Regions from separate parts of the Fictibacillus marinisediminis genome, predicted to be linked through region 3. Evidence: riboswitches for the same ligand, from Rfam matches in the RefSeq annotation. Region 3 holds a riboswitch; each other region holds the start of a gene.
What was found. A riboswitch is a leader RNA that binds a small molecule or an ion and turns the genes downstream of it on or off. The one in region 3 is predicted to bind S-adenosylmethionine.
Positions count from the first base shown of each region.

Region 1 (3,120 bases), 320 kb from region 3:
TGTGACCCTCCGGAAACTGTTCCGTTTGATGTGCTGGTTTTTGAATTGGCATGGAATCCATCCTGCTGGGCATAGTTTTCAATCGACCAAATGCCAACACCTGCTTTTTGAGCTTTTTCTTGTGTGGCGCGGAACTGATCGACGTATTTGGTGTTAGGCGGATACACATAGGCCACACGGGCAAGGCCTTTTTCCAGAAGCAGTTGGTTAAAGTTTTGCTTTCCGATCCATATGTACGCGAGCAGCCTGCCGTATTTATCGCGTTCGGACACATCCAGCTCGACACCGACTTTTTTGCCCGTTAACTGGGTTTTTGTAAATTTGGAGCTTTCCGGCCCGAACGGCTGAACACCGAGCCTCGGATGTTTTGTCTCGGGTGTGTCGATAAGGAGCATGCGGATTCGCTCCGTTTTTCCGTTCTTAAATTTCACATCCAGTGTATCCCCATCGACCACATACGTAACAGTAGCCGGCATGCCTTTAACGGCAGATGTCTGATCTCTGGATGGAGTGATTTTGACATCATTTGAAGATGAATCTTCTTGTTTTGCAGCAGGTGAATCCGTTTTTTGTCCGGGATCCGTGCTTGTTTGGCCTGTGCTAGGTGCCTGTGCACACCCTGTGATGAGCAAAGCCGTTAACAGCAATACAATCAGGCTAGTCAGACTTTTTCTGCGTTTTTCTCTCAAGTTGATCTCCCCTTAATTTTTAGAGCGTTCAAGTTGGTTGTATGGTAAGGGTAATGAAGTTTACGGCGACGCGTCCATAATAAAAATACAAAAGCTATTATACTACGATATGGAATGCAGAAGGGGACAATGTGAGCAAGTTTTATGCGGCTTTCTTAATTGAAAGATCAAAAAAGACCGAGCACATTTGCTGTATCTTTCAGAGTGGAAAGTGATTCTGAAGCAGCTTAAAGATCACGAAGGTGCAGATTTTTAAAAAGGAAGATGAAGAAGTGAAAAAATTAGTTGCGGCAGTCATCCTGTTGTTGGAAAGTTTAGTGTATGTGTTAGCGCCTCTCACACAAAAAACGTTGTATCTGGACAGATTTTCGGTAAATGCGAACAACCCGGTCAGTTTTCATTGGAACACCATCGCTATCAATACTGGCTTTGTTAAAGGAGATCCGGGATCGGTTTACCATCGCTGTACTTCAGGTGCCAGGCACCGCTTTTACACAAGTGTCAAAAGCCGGTGCCTGGCACCATCAAATTAGAATCATTTATGAGCCAATTGGAGGTTACAGTGATCAGTTCATTGAAGTGCATGATGGATGAGAAGGTGTGGTTGGCGCCTTTAATAAGCCGAATCTTGCTTTTTCCACAGGGTCTTTTTTGTGTGTTCTCAAAGAATTCACCGCAATAATGGGCTGGAATTTCTTTGTCGTCCGTACCGTGAAGGAGCAGCACATCACCCGAAAACTGGGATAGCTGGTCTAAAGGATTGGAATTCTTGAGAGACTGCAGAAATTTTGTGGTCAGGGAATAACCTAAATGATCCACGAATCCTTTAATGAATAGATGGCTATATTCTTCTTCACCCACGATATTAACAATGTCATCAAACGGCCGTCCCACCGCAGACCAGAGGATTAACTGTTTAACCCTTTCGTCACGTGCCGCAGAATGCACAGCGACTGCTCCTCCAAGGCTATGGCCCAGCAGGGTAATCTGGTCGGAATCAACGTTAGGAAGCTCCAAGGCAAAGCTAACGGCAGCATATGTTTGGTCGATTAGGTCTTCAAAGCTGTTTTCCCCATAATTCCCCTCGCTCTCCCCGCAGCCCGAATAATCAAACCGAACCACAACAAATCCGTTCGAAGAAAGCTGCTGTGCGGTTTTAACAAACAAGCGGTCCACACCGATCCGGTTGCTTGTAAATCCATGGCAAATAATAACGGCAGGGAATTTCTTACTTTTGCTCAGTACGGATTCCGGATAATGCACGGTTGAGGTAAGCCTTTTTCCCTCCCAGTGTATACAATCGTGTTTTTCCATATCACCAACTCCTTATTTAACGTTTATCATTTAAAATAACTATTCATATCTTTTTAGTCGGAATTGATTCAATAAAAAACCCCTTCCTATGTTTATGGAAACATAAGAAAGGGTTGAAGAGACCGAAGAATGATCAACACAATTCTTATCTTCCAAGCAAAAAGCTTGTTGAAATTGGCACAGTGCTCATATAGGAGTCTGTTGCCGAGGTTTCTCAGGGTCAATTCCCTCCACCTCTCTGGATAAGAATATTTAATTTCATTTAATGTAAAATAGAATTAAAAGTTTGTCAATTAAATAATCTGATTTGGACAGCTATCTCAAAAGTGTATGCATACATCCTATGCACCTGGCGGGGAGAGGGATTCAAAAATATACAATAGCCTGCGCCTGTTTTTATAGGGTGCCATATATGGTGCCAGGCACCTGAATTACACAAGTATGTAATTGCGGTGCCTGGCACCGCAAACTTAAATATTTTATACTATAAATTAATATACTATTAGAGTAATAGACTCAGACGGAAGAAGGCTAATCGTGTTAGAAAAGTTAAACCACCAGCTGGAAAGATTTATGCCATTTATTACACCCGCAAGCGTGATCCTTGGAATTTTGCTTACGAGCGAACTAAAGGGTTTGCTTTTTTTAGTTCCTTGGATTTTTGCATTCATGACGTTTTCAGGTAGTTTAGGGTCTAATTTTACCCATCTGCGCAATACACTGTCCCGGCCTGTGCCCATCCTGACAGCACTCATCATCCTGCATATCATAATGCCGATATGGGCGTGGGGAGTCGGGCACATTGCGTTTTCCTCGGATTCCCCAACCATAACCGGACTCGTATTGGCAATGGTCATACCGTGCGGCGTGACGAGCAGCATCTGGGTATCCATTTATCGGGGGAACAGCACCCTCGCGCTTTCCATTATATTGATTGATACGCTATTATCGCCGATCGTCGTACCTTACAGCCTATCCCTGTTTGTCGGAGAAACCGTCTCCATTAATGAATGGTCCATGGTGAAGGACCTGTTGATTATGATCGTGATCCCATCTGTCATTGGCATGCTGCTCAATCATTGGACGAAGGGAGAAATAAAGAACACGCTCGGGAAAA
Region 1 covers NZ_JAIWJX010000002.1:3,658,617-3,661,736, reverse strand. Annotated here, with positions in the region: gene LCY76_RS19395 (thermonuclease family protein) at 1-689, opposite strand, end outside; gene LCY76_RS19390 (hypothetical protein) at 962-1,222, shown strand; gene LCY76_RS19385 (alpha/beta hydrolase family protein) at 1,191-2,003, opposite strand; SAM riboswitch class I at 2,146-2,252, opposite strand; gene LCY76_RS19380 (bile acid:sodium symporter family protein) at 2,541-3,120, shown strand, end outside.
Region 1: it holds a riboswitch for S-adenosylmethionine, as region 3 does, so the genes downstream of both, LCY76_RS19385 (alpha/beta hydrolase family protein) here and LCY76_RS17830 (YezD family protein) in region 3, are expected to answer to the same signal.

Region 2 (3,120 bases), 1.7 Mb from region 3:
CAATCCCAAGCAAAATATTAAGAGGGCTTCAAAACGAATTGAACAGGCAGCAATGAAAAAACCAGATGTGATTGTTCTTCCTGAACTGTGGACTACAGGCTATGATCTAGAAAGACTAGATGAGATAGGAGATACAAACGGCGAGGAGATCAAACGATTAATGAGCGAGCTTGCCAGCAAATACCAAGTGAACATTGTTGCGGGTTCCATCGCTAAGAAAACGGATGAAGGAATCTATAACACCATGTATGCCTTTAACCGAAAAGGTAAGCAGATCGGCGAATACAGTAAACTCCATCTGATCCGGCTAATGCAGGAAGAAAAATATATTGCTCCGGGCTCCAGCAAAGGAAATTTCATGCTTGAAAACGTTCCGGCTGCCGGTGTCATCTGCTATGATATCCGTTTCCCCGAATGGATTCGCTCCCATATTCTTGAAGGCGCCTCTATCCTGTTTGTTCCTGCCGAGTGGCCGGCGCAGCGGCTGAGCCACTGGCGGAACCTGCTAATAACAAGAGCCATTGAGAACCAATGCTACGTTGTGGCATGCAACCGGGTCGGCAGTGATAAGAACAACACGTTCGCAGGTCACACGATGGTCATTGATCCCTGGGGAGAAATTATTGCAGAGACAGACGGAGAAGAAGAGACCATTTTGTTTGCTGAGGTCGACACTGATCTTGTTGAAGAAGTAAGAAACAGAATTCCTGTGTTTGAAGACAGACGTCCAGAATTTTATTAAAAAAAGATTTGACAGGACAATGGATAAGATTGTATGATTGCCATTGTAAATTATTATTGCATTCTGTTTTTTCTAACAATTTTATATTTGTTGTCTCTTATCAAGAGCAGGTGGAGGGAATTTGGCCCGATGAAACCCAGCAACCGACCGTAATACCATTGTAAAATGGGGCGTCTACTACTAGAAGCCTGGAGATCCAGTATGGCACGGTGCTAATTCCAGCAAAACTTTGTTTTGCAAGATAAGAGGCGTGGAAGCTATACATCCAGGCCTCTTTTCATACAGAAAAGAGGCCTTTTTACATACAAAAAATTCCGGAGGTAGTATAGATGGCAACAACCCTCAAACAGGCTTACAAACCACTGAATGAACAAACCGTGGTGGGGCTGGCACAAAAACTCAAACTGTTTTCTGATTATCAAAACATTAAAGTCAATGAGATTGGTGACGGTAATCTTAACCTTGTTTTTCGGCTAATCGAAGCAGATACAGGTAAATCCATTATCGTAAAGCAGGCACTTCCCTATGCCAAAGTTGTGGGAGAAAGCTGGCCGCTTACACTGGACAGGGCAAGGATTGAAAGCAGCTCTTTAATAAAATCAGCAGAATTTGCTCCTGAGCATGTTCCAGAAGTTTTTTATACAGACCAGGATCTCGCTCTCACTGTAATGGAAGACTTATCTTCTCACGTGATTCTGCGGAAAGGTCTGATCGAAGGGGTCAAATATCCTCATCTCGCACAGCACATCGGCACATTTATTGCCAAAAGCCTGTTCTATACGAGTGATTTCTATTTGCATCCTTTCGAGAAGAAAGAGCTTGTCCAGACGTTTACAAACCCTGAACTCTGCAAAATAACCGAAGACCTTGTATTTACTGACCCGTTTTATGACATCAACACCAACGATTTTCCTTCCGAGCTGAAGGAGGCCGTTTCCAAACTATGGAATGATACTCTCCTCAAACAGAGAGCTGCCTCTCTAAAATATAAATTTCTAACGCGTGCAGAGGCCCTGTTGCATGGTGACCTCCATACCGGAAGTATTTTCGTTACCGAAACTTCTACAAAATTAATAGATTCCGAGTTTGCTTATTATGGGCCTCAAGGCTTTGATATCGCCCACTTTTTTGCCAATATTGCATTGAATCATGCCTCACAGTCCTTTCATATCTCTGACAATCTTAGGCGCGAAGAATATCAGAGCTATTTGCTCAGCGTGATCAAAGACACTTGGGAAACCTTCACTGCCCATTACAGGGAACTGTGGAAAACAGAGGGTGTAGAGTCTGCAACCAAACTTCCTGAATTTGAGGAAGAGATTTTAAATAGTATTTTTACAGATATGATTGGTTTTGCAGGTTGTGAAGTGATCCGCCGCACGATTGGGCTTGCCCATGTCGAAGATCTTGATTCCATTGAAGACTTCAATGGCCAAATCGAGTTAAAAAAACGTGTGCTTAAGCTTGGAAGCGATTGGGTAAAGAACGCTGAGAGAATAAAAAATATCGATGAATTTATCACATACATCAGGAGTGTTTAATGATTATGAGTACGACAGAAACCTGGATTTCATCACTAAGATATAAAGGGGATCATCTTCTGCTGCTTGATCAGCAGCAGCTTCCCCGCCATACCGTCTACATTAATGTTACGACAATTGAACAAGTGTGGGATTGCATAAAAAAATTGCAAGTGAGAGGCGCACCTGCCATTGGAATCGCCGCAGCTTTTGGAATCGTGTTATGGGCAAAGGCCAACAATTCCCTGCCGTATGACGAGTTCAAGTCAAAGCTGTTGCAGCAAAAAGCTTACCTTGCCGGATCCCGGCCAACTGCGGTTAATTTGTTCTGGGCCCTCGACCGGGTCACAGGCTCTGCCGAACAAGCCCGAGATACTGAGGAAGCGGTTCAGCTGATTGAGCAAGAGGCACTTTTCATTCAGCAGGAAGATGAAGAAACTTGCCGTAAAATCGGGGAATACGCATTGACCTTGCTGAAAAACGGGGATTGTTTGATGACGCACTGCAACGCTGGCGGAATTGCAACTTCCCGGTATGGTACAGCTCTGGCTCCCATGTATTTAGCAAAAGAAAAAGGCTGGGACCTCTCAGTGTACGCTAATGAAACAAGACCGGTATTTCAAGGGGCGCGTTTAACAGCCTGGGAGCTGCAGCAGGCAGGTATTAATGTAACATTGATTACGGATAACATGGCTGCCCATACACTTAAAACAAAAAACATCGCTGCGGTCATCGTCGGCTGTGACAGAGTCGCTGCCAACGGAGATACCGCCAATAAAATCGGGACGTTCGGACTAGCCTTGCAGGCAAAAGCACTCGGCATTCCTTTTTATGTAGCCTCTCCTCTATCAACGATCG
Region 2 covers NZ_JAIWJX010000002.1:1,606,035-1,609,154, reverse strand. Annotated here, with positions in the region: gene LCY76_RS08740 (carbon-nitrogen family hydrolase) at 1-742, shown strand, start outside; SAM riboswitch class I at 837-990, shown strand; gene mtnK (S-methyl-5-thioribose kinase) at 1,072-2,283, shown strand; gene mtnA (S-methyl-5-thioribose-1-phosphate isomerase) at 2,289-3,120, shown strand, end outside.
Region 2: it holds a riboswitch for S-adenosylmethionine, as region 3 does, so the genes downstream of both, mtnK (S-methyl-5-thioribose kinase) here and LCY76_RS17830 (YezD family protein) in region 3, are expected to answer to the same signal.

Region 3 (3,120 bases):
CAGTGTAATGCCTAGTTCTTCCGGAGTAAACCTGGAAAAGATTTTTTGTGCATCATACGTCCCATAATAATTACCCACACCTGCATGATCCCTTCCAACGATAAAGTGTGTGCATCCGAAGTTTTTGCGGACCATCGCATGAAAAATGGCTTCCCTCGGTCCTGCATATCTCATCGCTGCCGGAAATACGGCCAAGAATACCCGGTCTTGCGGATAATAGTTTTCAAGCAGGATTTCATAGCTTTCCATCCTCACATCAGCGGGAATATCATCGGATTTCGTTTCTCCAACAAGCGGGTTCAGGAACAGTCCATCTACGGTTTCAAGGGCTGTTTTTTGAATGTATTCGTGTGCTCTATGCACAGGATTTCTTGTCTGGAAACCTACAACTGTATTCCATCCCCTGTCTCTGAAGACTTGGCGGGTTTCAGCTGGATCCAGACGATATTCAGTAAACCTCTGTTTTTCTGGCCTCTTTACGAGAGTGATTGATCCTCCGACATAGTAAGAAGGGCGTTCCAGAAGTTTTTTAACCCCAGGGTGTGCAGTATCTGCCGTTTGGTAGACCTGCTCTGCTTCATGCTTAATGTCCGGGCGGTAAAGGTCTTCCACCTCGATGACTCCGTACGTTACACCCTCAAATACGAGCCTCGCCTGATCTCCTGCTGATAGCGTCCTGGCTTGTTTTTCATGAACTGGAAGGACGATTGGAATGCTCCAAACCGTTCCATCAGCAAGACGTAGAGAATCAACGACAGATTGATAGTCTTCTTCATTTAGAAAACCGGTAATTGGGCTGTAGGCTCCTACACCGATCAGTTCAAGATCACTTAAGGATGTAGCATCCAGTTCCACTTCCTTTTGAATGTGGTCCGTTGGCAGATTTGGTTCATAACGGTTTATCAGCTTTCCTCCATGCGGCAAAATTGATGTCATGTTAATTCCTCCTGTAATTTTACTTTATTATTCGTGAAGTCCACACTCTGTTTTCCCTTGCCCTGACCAGCGTCCTGAGCGGGAATCACCCGACCCGTCAGCCGGAAGCGTGCACGGCTCGCAGCCGATGCTCGGATACCCCTGATCGTGAAGCGGATTGTAGGGCAGATTCTGCTTGTAGGCGTATCTCCAAATTTCCTTCCATGTCCAATGGATCAGCGGACAGATTTTCACGGATTTAAAACGTTCATCCTTATTGACGTACTGAACATTGCTCCTCCCTGCCGACTGCTCCCTCCGGAGACCTGACAGCCATGCCGGTGCTCCGTCCAGTGTTTCCTCGAGAGGGGCTACCTTTCGTATATAACAGCAGAGGTTCGGTTCTCTTTTCCATAACTCGCTGCCATGCTTTTCCGCCTGTTCCAACAAGGACAGCGAAGGCTTCTTCATCTCAATCTTCATTTCTGGATATCTTTTTTTCGCCTTTTCGATCACCTCGTACGTTTCCTTGAAGTGAAGGCCTGTATCCAGGAAAACGACTCTTGCATCTGGTTTGACCCTGGATACAAGATCCACCAGGACACTGCCTTCTATACCGAAGCTGCAAGCATAAACCAGTGCATCTCCATATTGCTCATACGCCCATTTCAGTACTTCGAGTGATCCCTTCGTTTCACTGTCTTCCGGAAACGTAAACTCCTGTTCTTTCCATGTGTCAAACTTGAGCATGTTAACCACCCCTCCAATAAAAAAGGCAGCTTTAACCATAAGCAGCCATCCTGCTATGTTAAAACCGCCTCTAGTTTTCTAGTCAGCGAATATTTATTTAAAACGTACCTTTTCGTTTTTTTCCAGCTGAATCAGCTTTCCATCCTGAACAATTAACGTGATGGACCCATACTTGATACTGTTCAGCATTTCTTTTAACTGTTCAAAAATTTCTTCCTGGCTTTTACCGTTTACCACATCAGAACCTCCTCGTTTAATATGTTTTGTTCGGTTTTTTTTAGGAATTAAAATGGCAATAAAAAAACCTTTCCATTTCGGAAAGACTGACGAGGTAAACATATTACCTTATCTTCCAAAATGTAATAAACATTCTGCTGGAGTTAGCACCTTGCAAAAAAAATGCAGGTTGCCGGGTTTCATCGGGCCAGTTCCCTTCACCGCTCTGGATAAGTTTTTTTATTTTTTTAAATAATAACACACATTTATGCTTTCGAAAACCCTATTATTCTTATCGGATTAAAAAATATTTATTGAAATATCCGAAAATTTTATTGACAGACTTTCGTTCCATTGAATATAGTAGATACTAAATTCGAAAAGAGATACACTGCTGATCGGAAAAACCGAAGGCTCTTAACTTTACTGTTAAGGGCCTTTTATTTGTTAGGAGGAGTAAAATGAAAAAACTGATCATCCTGGCCCTGATTGGACTCGTTGCACAACTGATTGACGGGTCTCTCGGTATGGCTTACGGACTGACTTCGACTTCCCTGCTGCTGGCCTTTGGGATCGCTCCGGCGGTTGCTTCGGCTTCGGTTCACTTTGCAGAGGTTGTTACGACAGCCGCCTCAGGTGCATCACACATCAGGTTCGGTAATGTTGACCGTAAAATTATCTTTCGTCTCATTATTCCGGGATCCATTGGGGCATTTACCGGTGCCTGCTTTTTATCCAATCTTCCTGGCGACGCAGTAAAACCGTATATTTCCTTTTTCCTGCTGTTCCTTGGTTTCTTTATTCTGTACCGATTTTTATTTAAAAAGAACACCAAGCCTGCTGATCATGAAAAAGCGTTCAGCCGCAAGCAGCTCATCCCGCTCGGACTTGTTGCAGGCTTTTTGGATGCCACCGGAGGAGGAGGCTGGGGACCGGTAGCCACACCTGTCCTGTTAGCCAAAAACGGCACAACAACAAGAAAGGTTATCGGTTCCGTGGATACGAGCGAATTTGCTGTTGCCGTTTCTGCTACACTCGGTTTCCTCATCTCTCTCGGATGGGAGCAGGTCAACTGGATGTGGGTTATCGCCCTCATGGCGGGAGGATTAATCGCAGCACCGATCGCCGCATGGCTCGTCCGCATTATCCCTTCACATATTTTAGGTGTGGTTGTTGGAGGATTGATTATTGTAACGAACGCCCGGACGCTTTTGCAGTCCGCTGGAATCTCCGGTACTG
Region 3 covers NZ_JAIWJX010000002.1:3,339,585-3,342,704, forward strand. Annotated here, with positions in the region: gene sat (sulfate adenylyltransferase) at 1-936, opposite strand, end outside; gene LCY76_RS17825 (phosphoadenylyl-sulfate reductase) at 964-1,665, opposite strand; gene LCY76_RS17830 (YezD family protein) at 1,759-1,875, opposite strand; SAM riboswitch class I at 2,008-2,118, opposite strand; gene LCY76_RS17835 (sulfite exporter TauE/SafE family protein) at 2,343-3,120, shown strand, end outside.

Region 4 (3,120 bases), 2.8 Mb from region 3:
CCCTTTCGTGAGCGGTCAAAAAGGACAACCCCAAGCTCATCCTCCAGATTCTTGATCATTTTGCTGATGGTTGGCTGGGTGATGAAAAGGGCATCAGCCGCCCGTGTAAAGCTGTTATATTTTGCCACTTCAATAAAATACTGTAATTGTTTAATATCCACGAATGCACCTGCTTGCCGCATGAACGGCGTTATTTTTCTGTAGTTTATCACGATTGCAGAATAAAAACCAAAATAGGGCGAATATGCATATACTGTTTTATTGAGAGTGGGAAGGCTGGGATGGCAGATGTACAGACAGCGGCAGGTTGTGGATGTGAAAAGGGGAAATGTGGCGGGCGACGGTTCCATTGATACGGTGTATCTTACTGCTGAAAAAACAGCGGATAGTCCATACTGGGTGAACATTGCGGCCGTCGTTCAGGACGGAGGGACCAACCAGTATGTGCAACTCCCTCTTAAAGAAAACTCAGGGTACAATCCTACCCTTTTTCTCGGGGATTTTACAGGAGATAAGGTAGAAGACATCATGGTCGTTATGGATACGGGAGGCAGCGGCGGCATGATCAATGCCTATGTATTTGCCTACAGAGGAGGGCAGTTCGGGCCGCTTTTTGACTCTGGTGTATTCAGTGACCAATTGAAGTACAGGGTTTTTTATCTGGACCAATATAAAGCACAGGTGAACAGCTACAGCCTGAAGCAAAAATTTATCATCGATTTGAGTACGAAGGACAAGGAATACTTGTCTGAGATTTACTACCCGAATGGAAAATTAAAGGCTCCCATACAAGGATTTGTCTCACCTTTAAGCGGTCTTTACCCGGTGGACTTTGACCGAAATGGCGTGTATGAACTGCTGGCTTACCAAAACATCGCCGGCCGATATAACGCTGACCGCCTTGGCTATGTCCAGACTACCCTGAAGTGGAATGGCAGTGAGTTTGGTGCGGAGATGCAGAACGTTGCGATCTTTGGCGGGGATATCCGAGGATAAGCCTGGTGGATTAACCTCTCGTTGTGGAGAGGTTTTTTATATGATAAAAAAACCATTGACTTTCTCCCTTTTGCAGATTAAAGTAATAACTATATTTTCTAAAAATTAAATATTCATTCTCTTATCAAGAGTGGCAGAGGGACTGGCCCTATGACGCCCAGCAACCGTTCCGTAATGGAATTGGTGCTAATTCCAGCAAAACAGCATGTCTGTTTTGAGAGATAAGAGAGGACGAATCCGTTATACATATGCGATGAAACCTCTCTTTTTCCAGAGAGGTTTTTTTACGTGGTGGGGCTTATTTCGCTGGTCCCGTGCCCCCTTGAGAAGAGAGATATACAAAAAAGGGAGTTGGGGAAATGAAACGATTCATCAATTGCGCGGCAATCTCCGCGGTCGCTTTATCACTTTTATTAACAGGCTGTTCATCCGGAAGCAATACCGCTTCATCAGCTGGCAAACATGAAAAGGTCTCGTTCGATAACGTGCCAAAGCGGTTTGCCAAAGGGCAGGGAGCCCGAATCAAGGTTATCCGTAAAATCGGCGGTGATGATCATACAGCTCAATTTTTAGCAGGTGCTAAAGCGGAAGGGGAGGCACTTGGTTTTACCGTTGATACCTACACAGCAAACGGTGATACCGCCAAGTTCCATGATGCGATTGCCCAGGCGGCTGATGAGAATTACGACGGTTTTATCATCTCTCACGGTGATGATGCGGCTACCATAAACGATATTAAGAAACTGCGGGAAAAAGGAAAGAACGTGGTGACGTTTGATTCCAATCCGGACCTCGCGAAAGTAGGCGGTGTCACACTTACGTCTCAGGACGATGAAGCCCTTGCCAAGCTGGCTCTCGATCAGCTCGTTAAAGAGAACAAAGGAAAAGCCAACATCGTTTATCTTTGGGTAGACGGGTTCCCGCCGATGGTGCGACGCAACGCCGTCTTTAAAGAAACATTGAAGAATAACCCGGGAATCAAGGAAGTAGAGCGCTTTGGCGTTGCTTCTGCAGATACGTCGGTCCAGACGCAAAATGCGGTGACGGCCATGCTGAACAAACATAAAAGAGGCGAGATTGATGCCATTTTTGCCACATGGGATGCCTTTGCGATCGGGGCTGCACGTGCGATTAAAGAAGCGGGACGCAATGAAATCAAAATTTACGGTATCGACGTCTCCAATGCAGACCTTCAAGAAATCCAGAAAAAGAACAGCTCTTGGAAATACACAGCAGCTGTGGATCCTAAGCTCATCGGGGCAGTGGATATGAGAATTCTTGCTAAAAAGCTTGCGGGTGAAAAAACACCTCAAAAATATGATTTGAAAGCTTCACTTGTTTCACAAAAGGATCTGCAAAAATCAAACGAGGGTGTGAACATGGTCAACCTGTCCAAGGAAATTAAAGGCTGGGGCCAGTCTGATGCATTTGAGGAAGATTGGATGAAGACACTTAAGGATCACTACCAAAAATAACTGAAACTCTCAGGAAAAGAATGGGACTTGAATAGCCTAATAAATTGAACCGCACAAGAAAAAGCGAGCTCTTTTTCTTGAGTTCAATTTTCGGCTATTCAATTTTACAATTGCTGGCTCATACTACACCAGCAGTCCCATTTCATAAATGTAAAGTAAAAGATTTGAGGGTCTCTTGCACACATCAGTATGTGATGTATGTAAGAAAGCTAATCAAAATGAAATTTTATTTATGCAAAATGAAAACGCACACTCTCTTTTTAAAGTTAAGAGAGTGTTTGCTTTGAGGGAAGGGGAGAAGCAGATGGCTCTGTTGGAGATGAAGGATATAAGTATTGAGTTTCCGGGTGTAAAAGCGTTGAATCGTGTAAGCTTTGCCAGTGAAACCGGCCGGGTTCATGCGCTGATCGGAGCGAACGGGGCTGGGAAGTCGACCCTCATGAAGATTCTGTCGGGAGCCTACAATCATTACACGGGCGAGATTCATTTGGACGGAAAAAAAGCGGCCATCACTTTGCCGAGAGATGCCCTGGACGAAGGAATTCAAATCGTCCATCAAGAGGTTGACATCGCACTGATCCCGTATTTAACCGTTGGTGAAAATATTCTGCTGCATGATCTGATCAACGAGATGGGTAAAAAGCAGCTT
Region 4 covers NZ_JAIWJX010000002.1:538,883-542,002, forward strand. Annotated here, with positions in the region: gene cidR (cidABC operon transcriptional activator CidR) at 1-161, opposite strand, end outside; gene LCY76_RS03050 (hypothetical protein) at 289-996, shown strand; SAM riboswitch class I at 1,115-1,224, shown strand; gene LCY76_RS03055 (sugar ABC transporter substrate-binding protein) at 1,356-2,471, shown strand; gene LCY76_RS03060 (sugar ABC transporter ATP-binding protein) at 2,776-3,120, shown strand, end outside.
Region 4: it holds a riboswitch for S-adenosylmethionine, as region 3 does, so the genes downstream of both, LCY76_RS03055 (sugar ABC transporter substrate-binding protein) here and LCY76_RS17830 (YezD family protein) in region 3, are expected to answer to the same signal.